One region of the Lysobacter sp. CA199 genome, then DNA from elsewhere that is predicted to be linked to it. Evidence: predicted binding sites of a transcription regulator. Region 1 holds the regulator's gene; the other holds the start of a gene.
What was found. The regulator sigma-54, encoded in region 1, starts transcription at its own class of promoters, with help from an activator protein. The targets are predictions, from matches to a motif close to TGGCACGNGCNTTGC.

Region 1 (4,028 bases):
CAGCGCGCGCGCCAGATGGTATTGCAGATGGTTGAGCAACTCGTGCCCGCGGCGCGGGGACACCCACAGCGGCGTGTCGCTTTCCTCCGCGGCGATGCGCAGATCTTCCGGGCAGGGCTGATCTTTGCTGATGACCAGGGCCAGCGGCCGGAACTGCATGATCTTCTCGATGGTTTCCCAGCGCAGCCGCGAATCCAGGCCGTCGAGCCAGGTCAGCTCCTCGGTGCCCAGGATCTGCACTTTGTTCGGATAGATCGCATTGAGATAGCCGGCCAGCGAGGGCCGGCGCGCGACCGTATTGACCGCCTCGACCAGCCGCCCTTCGCCGCGTTGCCCGGCCGCCCAGCGCAGCGCCAGGCGCTCGCGCTGTTGTTCGAACAGTTCGCCCGCACGGATGCTTTTGCTCATGGGACCGGAGTTTACGGGATTCGGGTTACCGGGTTTATCGAAGGCTGCCGTCCGATTTTGTCGAGGGCGGTTGCCCGCTGTAGCGAGCGCCCCTTAGGTCGAGTGCGGTTGCCCCTTTGAAAAAAGGGGGCTGCGTGAGGAGAAATCCTCCATGAAAGGGGATTCCCCCATGGCAGGCGTCGCCGGCCGGGTTTCGGGAATCAAGCCGCGCTGCGGCGGCAGTGGTCGAGCAGGCGGAAGCTCAGTTCGGCGACCGACGGCGCCGAGCGCAGGCGGTCGCGGAAACCGGGGTCGGCGAAGCGCTCGGCCAGTTCGGCGAGCAATTGCAGATGCTGCTGGACATGGTGCTCGGGCACGGCCATCGCCAGCACCAGGTCGACCGGTTGGCCGTCGGGCGCGCCGAAATCGACCGGCTGGGCCAGGCGCAGGAACACGGCGCGACTGGTCTCGAACAAGGGGCTGCGGCCGTGCGGGATGGCCACCCCGTGGCCGATCGCGGTGCTCGCGAGTTTTTCGCGTTCGCGCAGGCCCGCGTTGAGCGAAGCGGCGATCAGCGGGCTGCCTTCGGACAGCATGCGCGCGGCGGTTTCGAGCACCGCGTTGCGATCGCCGGGTTCGACCAGGATCGCAACGCGCTCCGCGCTCAACAGTTCGTAAAGCGGCATGACGGCGTTGTAGGTGGCTTGCGGTACGTGGCTGGCGCGGAGTTTACGCTAAGGTCAGCTGAGTTCGCCGTTGCGGGCGAGGCTTTCGCCTCGATGATGGTCGACTTGCTTGCTCTTGTGCTTCATCAGCAGGCGGTCGAGCTTGTCGGCGAGCAGGTCGATGGCGGCGTACATGTCGATCGCGGCGGCATCGCAGTGCAGGGTGCGGCCGGCGATGAGGATGGTGGCTTCGGCTCGATGGTCGGGCTTGTCGAGGCTGAGCTGGGTTCGCACGTCGAAGGGATGGTCGTAATGGCGTTGCAGACGGGCCAGCTTGGTTTCCACGTAGTCGCGCAGGGCTGCGGTGACTTCAAGCTGCTGGCCGTGGGTTTCGATACGCATCGGGGACCTCCTTCACGTCGCGGATGAATGCGGAACTCGAGGTTCCGTCCGGCCTTGCCGGACCTAAACGGAACCGGGTGACGCCCTAGCCAAAGCCAGGGAGTCCAGCATCTCACGCTGAGTCTGCGGCGCAAGGGCCCGGTCTGGTCCTTTGGTAGTAACCGGCGCGGAAGACGTTGATACGGAAGAGATTTTTTCCGTATGTAAAGTTTTTGCAATGTCTTTGGCGGGAAAAGGTATAAGCCGCCAGGTTGACGGAGGCCAAGCGCACGCAACGTCACGACGCACACGAAAAGCCCCTCTCGCGCTTGCGGGAGCGGGGTTGGGGTGAGGGCGCGCCGGTAGCAACGTGCCCTTATCCGGCCCCCGCCTTCGCGGGGACAGACTCTCCCGCCACCTTCTCCCGCAAGCGGGAGAAGCGAAGGGCTGCGGGGCTCAGCCCATCCGCACGCGATCCTGAGACGAGGGGATGCTCATCGCCTCGCGATACTTGGCGACGGTGCGGCGCGCGACCGGCACGCCGGTGGCCTTGAGGGTTTCGGCCAGGCGCGCATCCGACAAGGGCTTGCGCGGATTCTCCGCTTCGATCAGGCGGCGGATCATCGCCTGGATCGCGGTGCTGGACGCTTCGCCGCCCGAACCGGTATCGATGCCGGAGGCGAAGAACGCACGCAGCGGCACGGTGCCGCGCGGAGTGCGCGCGTACTTGCGCGCGATCGCGCGCGAGACCGTGGATTCGTGCAGGCCGACTTCGGTGGCGACTTCGCGCAAGGTCAGTGGGCGCAACGCGCTGTCGCCGAATTCCAGGAACGCGGCCTGTTGCTTGAGCAGGCAACGCGCCACCTTGAGCAACGTGTCGCCGCGCGCTTCCAGACTCTTGAGCAGCCAGCGCGCTTCCTGCAGATGGCCGCGCAGATAACTGGCGTCGGCGGCGCTGGCGTGGCGGATCATGCCTTCGTAACCGCGATGGATCGAAATGCGCGGACGCATCGTTTCCGACAAGGCCACGCGCCACAGGCCGCGCTGACGCCATATCACCACATCGGGCGTGACATAGGTGTCGGTGGAGATCGCACCCATCTGCGCGCCGGGGCGCGGATCGAGCGAGCGCAGCAATTGCACCGCGACATCGACCTGCGCCTGATCGAGCTTGAACTCGCTGGCCAGGCCGGCCACGCCGATGCGCGGCAGACGCTCCAGGGGACCGGCGCAGATCTGCAGCGCCAGCGCCTTGCCCGGGGTCTCGTCGGGCAGGGTGCCCAACTGCAGGCTCAGGCATTCGCCGAGCGAACGCGCGCCGGTGCCGACCGGATCGAACCGCTGCACCTGGTGCAGTACGGTGACGATTTCGTCTTCGCCGACGTGCAATTCCGGCATCAGCGATTCGGCGATGGCCTGCAGGGGCTCGCGCAGATAGCCGTCGTCGTCGATGGCCTCGATCAGGGCCACGCCGATGCTGCGGTCGCGGGTCGACAGCGGGCTCAGGTGCAATTGCCAGAGCAGGTGGTCGAGCAGGGTCTCGGCGTCGGCGACCTGTTCGGCCGCGGTGGAGTCTTCGTCGTTATCGGACGGGCCGACCCGTTCGTACCAGGTCTCGCCGTCGTCCATGGTCCATTCCGGCTCGGGCGTGGCCGCGTCGCTGCCGGGGCCCGGGCCCTCGCCGTGATCGGCGTTCTCGCTGGAGGAGGCCGAGGTCTGCGGTGGACGCAGTTCCTCCTCGCCGCCCGGCGCGGCCGGTTCGGTCCAGTCCAGCAGCGGATTGCTCTCCACCGCGCTCGCCAGTTCGGCTTCCAGTTCCACAGCCGACAGTTGCAGCAGACGGATCGCCTGCCGCAATTGCGGCGTCATTACCAACTGTTGTCCGAGAGAGGCTTGGAGGCGGGGCTTCATGTTCGATGGCTGACGCGACCTGAAAGGCAACGACCTGAGATGGCAGTCGGCCGAGTCGTGCATCGCGGGCGTCGTTCGCGCCCGGCAACCAGAAGGTTACAGACGGAAAGTTTCGCCCAGGTAGACGCGACGGACATCGGGGTTGGCCAGCAGCGCGTCCGGAGCCCCCTGCGCGAGCACGCCGCCGTCATTCAGGATATACGCACGATCGCAAATGCCCAAGGTTTCGCGAACGTTATGGTCGGTGATCAGGACGCCGATCCCGCGATTCTTGAGATGGCGCACGATTCGCTGGATCTCGCCGACCGAAATGGGGTCGACACCGGCGAAAGGTTCGTCCAGCAGCATCAGGCGCGGCCGAGTGGCCAAAGCGCGCGCGATTTCCACGCGGCGGCGCTCGCCGCCGGACAGGCTGGCGCCGAGCTGATCGGCGACGTGGGTGACCTGCAGCTCGTCCATCAGGCTGGCGAGCTCGCGTTCGATGCCGGCGCGGTCGAGGTCGGCGCGCAGTTCCAGCACCAGGCGCAGGTTGTCGGCCACGCTGAGTTTGCGGAACACGGAAGGTTCCTGCGGCAGGTAACCGACGCCGTACTTGGCGCGCGCGTACATCGGTTCTGCGGTGATGTCCTTGCCGTCGAGCACGATCGAGCCGGCATCGGCCGGCACCAGGCCGACGATCATGTA
Region 2 (4,028 bases), on a different contig from region 1:
CGCGTTGCCGCAGAGCCCATGACGACGGTCTGGCGCGTCGTCGTGTGAAGGCGCCAGCAGCCGAGCAACCTCGGCCGCTGGCGTTGCGCTCGGCGCTCAGCCCCTAGTCAGCCCTTGGGCGGCGGAACCAGTTCGCTCTCGACCACCATGTCGAGCACGTACGCCACCGACGAAGCGTCGGCCGGCGGGTTCTTGATCTCGAACTGCTTGATCCGCACGACGTTGCGGATTCCGGCTTCGTGCTGATAGCCCTCGATGTCCTGATACAGGAAATGCCAGTCTTCGCTCGGCGCCAGAGCGACGCCGTTGGCGTCGTATTTGCGCTCGCGCACCCACAGGCACTGGTGGTTGGGTATCAGCGGATGCGGGCAGGTGCGGCGCTGCGCGTCGACTTCGAAGAACTTGGTGGTGCCGGCGCCGCCATAACGGGTTTCCGCGGTCGGCTGGCCGCTCAGGCTGAGCTTGGCGCCGCCGGCGGTGGTCAGCAGCAGGCGCGGTTGCGGCGCTTCGCCCTCGATCGCGAACTGGGCGGTGCCTTCCAGCAGCTTGGAGATCTCGCCGTCCATCTGCATCAGGCGCTGGTCCTGGCAGGCCATCAGCGTGGTCTGGAATTGCTTGATCTCAATGCGCTCGCCCTTGAGCGAGTACGCCGCGCCGACGTGGTTGCACCCGCCGCTCACGCCCAGGCGATCCTTGGCAAAGCTCAGCTGCAGGCCGTACTTGCCTTCGCGCTGCAGCACCGCGATCGGCTTGCCGGTGTTGTCGGTGGCGCTGTCGAGATTCCACTTGTAGCCGTCCAAGGCCACGCTGGATTTCGCCGTCGCGGCGGTGTCGCCGGCGGGCTTGGCGGCATCGCCGTCGGCGGTGTGCGAGGGCGCGGCGCAGGCGGCGAGCAGGGCCAGCGAAAGCGCGGCGGCGGAGAAGACGAGCGGACGAGTGATATTCATGGGGCGCAATGTTCCGATGTGCGTTGCGAAGATAGGATCAACGTAGCCGAGCGCCGCATGGGGTTGGCCGGGTTCAGCGGGCGGATAGCGGCGGGCGGGCGTGAATCGACTATCCGACCCGGCGCATCGAACCCGTCTCGGCCGGCTCAGCGTGTGTCGGGCTTGGCGAATTTCTGCGCCAGCGCGCGTCGCGCCTGTTCCAGGTCCAGTTCCCGCGAGGTCTCGTCCTCACCATCGCCATCGTCGGCCAACAGTGCGTCCAGATGCGCGAGTAATTCCGATGGCGCCACCACCGCGCATTGCATCGCCGCGTCCGGGAACACGCCGACGCTCACCCCGGCTTCGCTCAGCGCGGGCGCGGCGCGTTCGCGCCAGGCCGCCAGTTCGCGTACGACCGGAGCGTAGCCTTTGAGGTGCGGCGCCTGCGCCAGCGCGGCGCGAGCGGTATCGGCCGAGGGCCAGACCGGCAGCAGTTCGTTGCGCTGATCGTCGAACAAGGTGAGCACGTATTCGCCCGATTCGGCCACCCACAGGCGGCCGCCGGCAGAGACCTCGGCCAGGAACGCGGCATAGCGCTCGGGACCGGACAACTGCAGGTAGTCGAGCAGTTCCTGCCCGGCGTCGCGTTCGGATTCGCTCATGGCGGTGGATTCCGTGAAAGCTCGCGATCAGCTGCCCGACGGCATCAGCAGCAACAGCGCCGCGCCGAAGATGAAGCGGTAGATCGCGAAGGCGGTGAATCGGTGGGTCTGGATATAACGCAACAGCCACTTCACCGCGATGAAGGCGGTCACCGCCGAGGCGACGAAGGCCACCGCCAGCGCGCTCCAGTCTTCGTTGGCGGCCGCCGGTGTGCCCATCACGTGCATCAGCTCGTAGCCGCTGGCCGCGAACATGGTCGGGATGCCGACCAGGAAGGTGAACTCGGTCGCCGCCGCGCGGCTGGTGGTGCCGGCGAGCAAGGCGATGAAGATGGTCGCGCCCGAGCGCGAGGTGCCCGGGAACACGCCGGCGATGACCTGGGCGATGCCGACCAGCGCGGCCACGGTCCAGGTGATTTCGCTGCGTTCGCCGAGCGCGGCGGCGCGTTTGGCGGCGAAATGCTCGGCCGCGATCATCCACACCCCGCCCAGCACCAACGCCCAGGCGATCGGGGTGACGTGGTCAGGCAGGGTGAAACCGGCCTTCTTGACCACGATGCCGAGCACCGCGGTCAGGCCGAAGGCCAGGCCGAGCTTGAGCAGGTAGTCCCAGTTCTCGCGCTGGCCGACGCCGGTGGCCAGGCCCCACAGCCGCTTCCAGTAGATGACCACCACCGCGAGGATCGCGCCGGCCTGGATCGAGATGTTGAACAGGTCCGAGCGCGCGCCGAGCCAATGCTGGGCGATCAACAAGTGGCCGGTGCTGGAGATCGGCAGGAATTCGGTGATGCCTTCGATGATGCCGAGGAGGAGTGCGGAAAGCAGGTCGGTCATTGGGGGCGGGGAATGAAGGGAGTGAGAAGGGGAATGGGTGATGCGGGGCGGCGGGCAGAATAGCCGATCTAGGGTTGCACCAAGATGGATCGTCAGCCCATTTGCTAGCCCCTAGTTGGTGCGATCATCTGTCGCCGTCGATTTCATGGTGTTACAAATCAATGTCTTAAATCGATTTTCAAGTTGGCACGCCTCTTGCTTGATACAACCCGTCACCAAGTTCCAATCATTCCCCTTTCCCCAGTACCTCCATTCCCGGACCCCAACCAATGTCCCTCGAACACGTCGAAAAGCTCGTCAAGGATCACAAGGTCGAATTCGTCGACCTGCGTTTCACCGACATGCGTGGTGTCCAGCACCACGTGACCTTCCCCAAGTCGATCGTCGAGCCGGCGTTGTTCGAAGACGGCAAGATGTTCGACGGCTCCTCGATCAGCGGCTGGAAGGGCATCAACGAGTCGGACATGATCCTGCTGCCCGATGCCTCGACCGCGGTGCTGGATCCGTTCACCGCCGATCCGACCCTGATCCTGACCTGCGACATCCTCGACCCGGCCACCATGCAGGCCTATTCGCGCGATCCGCGCGGCGTGGCCAAGCGCGCCGAAGCCTTCCTCAAGTCCAGCGGCATCGCCGACCAGGCGTTCTTCGGCCCTGAGCCGGAATTCTTCATCTTCGACTCGGTGCGTTACGCCAACGAGATGGGCCACACCTTCTTCCACATCGATTCGGAAGAAGCCGCGTGGAACTCGGGCAAGGAATACGAAGGCGGCAACAGCGGTTACCGTCCCGGCGTGAAGGGCGGCTATTTCCCGGTTGCGCCGCTCGACTCGCTGCACGACATCCGTTCGGAGATGTGCAAGACGTTGGAAGCGGTCGGCATCGAAGTCGAAGTGCACCACCACGAAGTCGCCAACGCCGGCCAGTGCGAGATCGGCACCAAGTTCAACTCGCTGGTCGCCAAGGCCGACGAGCTGTTGACGATGAAGTACATCATCAAGAACGTCGCCCACCGCAACGGCAAGACCGCGACCTTCATGCCCAAGCCGATTGTCGGCGACAACGGCAGCGGCATGCACGTGCACCAGTCGTTGGCCAAGGGCGGCGTCAACCTGTTCTCCGGCGACGGCTACGGCGGCCTGTCGCAGATGGCGCTGTGGTACATCGGCGGCGTGTTCAAGCACGCGCGCGCCATCAACGCCTTCACCAATTCGGGCACCAACAGCTACAAGCGCCTGGTCCCGGGCTTCGAAGCGCCGGTGATGCTGGCCTATTCGGCGCGCAACCGTTCGGCGAGCTGCCGCATTCCCTACGTGGCCAACCCGAAGGCGCGCCGCATCGAAATGCGCTTCCCCGACCCGATCCAGTCGGGCTACCTGACCTTCGCCGCGCTGATGATGGCGGGCCTGGACGGCATCAAGAACCAGATCGATCCGGGCGCGCCGAGCGACAAGGATCTGTACGACCTGCCGCCGGAAGAAGAGAAGGGCATTCCGACCGTGTGCCATTCGCTCGACCAGGCCCTGGAAGCGCTGGACAAGGATCGCGAGTTCCTCAAGGCCGGCGGCGTGTTCACCGACGACTTCATCGACGGCTACATCGCGCT

Region 2: glnA (type I glutamate--ammonia ligase) is a predicted target of sigma-54. The motif match lies at 2,607-2,621, and genes of this name have one in related genera.

The regions. Positions count from the first base shown of each region.
Region 1 covers NZ_JBQJIL010000015.1:21,745-25,772, forward strand. Annotated here, with positions in the region: gene hprK (HPr(Ser) kinase/phosphatase) at 1-408, opposite strand, end outside; gene ACTOWJ_RS24905 (PTS sugar transporter subunit IIA) at 609-1,073, opposite strand; gene hpf (ribosome hibernation-promoting factor, HPF/YfiA family) at 1,128-1,454, opposite strand; gene ACTOWJ_RS24915 (RNA polymerase factor sigma-54) at 1,890-3,344, opposite strand; gene lptB (LPS export ABC transporter ATP-binding protein) at 3,441-4,028, opposite strand, start outside.
Region 2 covers NZ_JBQJIL010000007.1:143,453-147,480, forward strand. Annotated here, with positions in the region: gene ACTOWJ_RS13925 (hypothetical protein) at 1-22, shown strand, start outside; gene ACTOWJ_RS13930 (DUF4377 domain-containing protein) at 108-947, opposite strand; gene ACTOWJ_RS13935 (DUF2750 domain-containing protein) at 1,094-1,588, opposite strand; gene ACTOWJ_RS13940 (undecaprenyl-diphosphate phosphatase) at 1,616-2,422, opposite strand; gene glnA (type I glutamate--ammonia ligase) at 2,692-4,028, shown strand, end outside.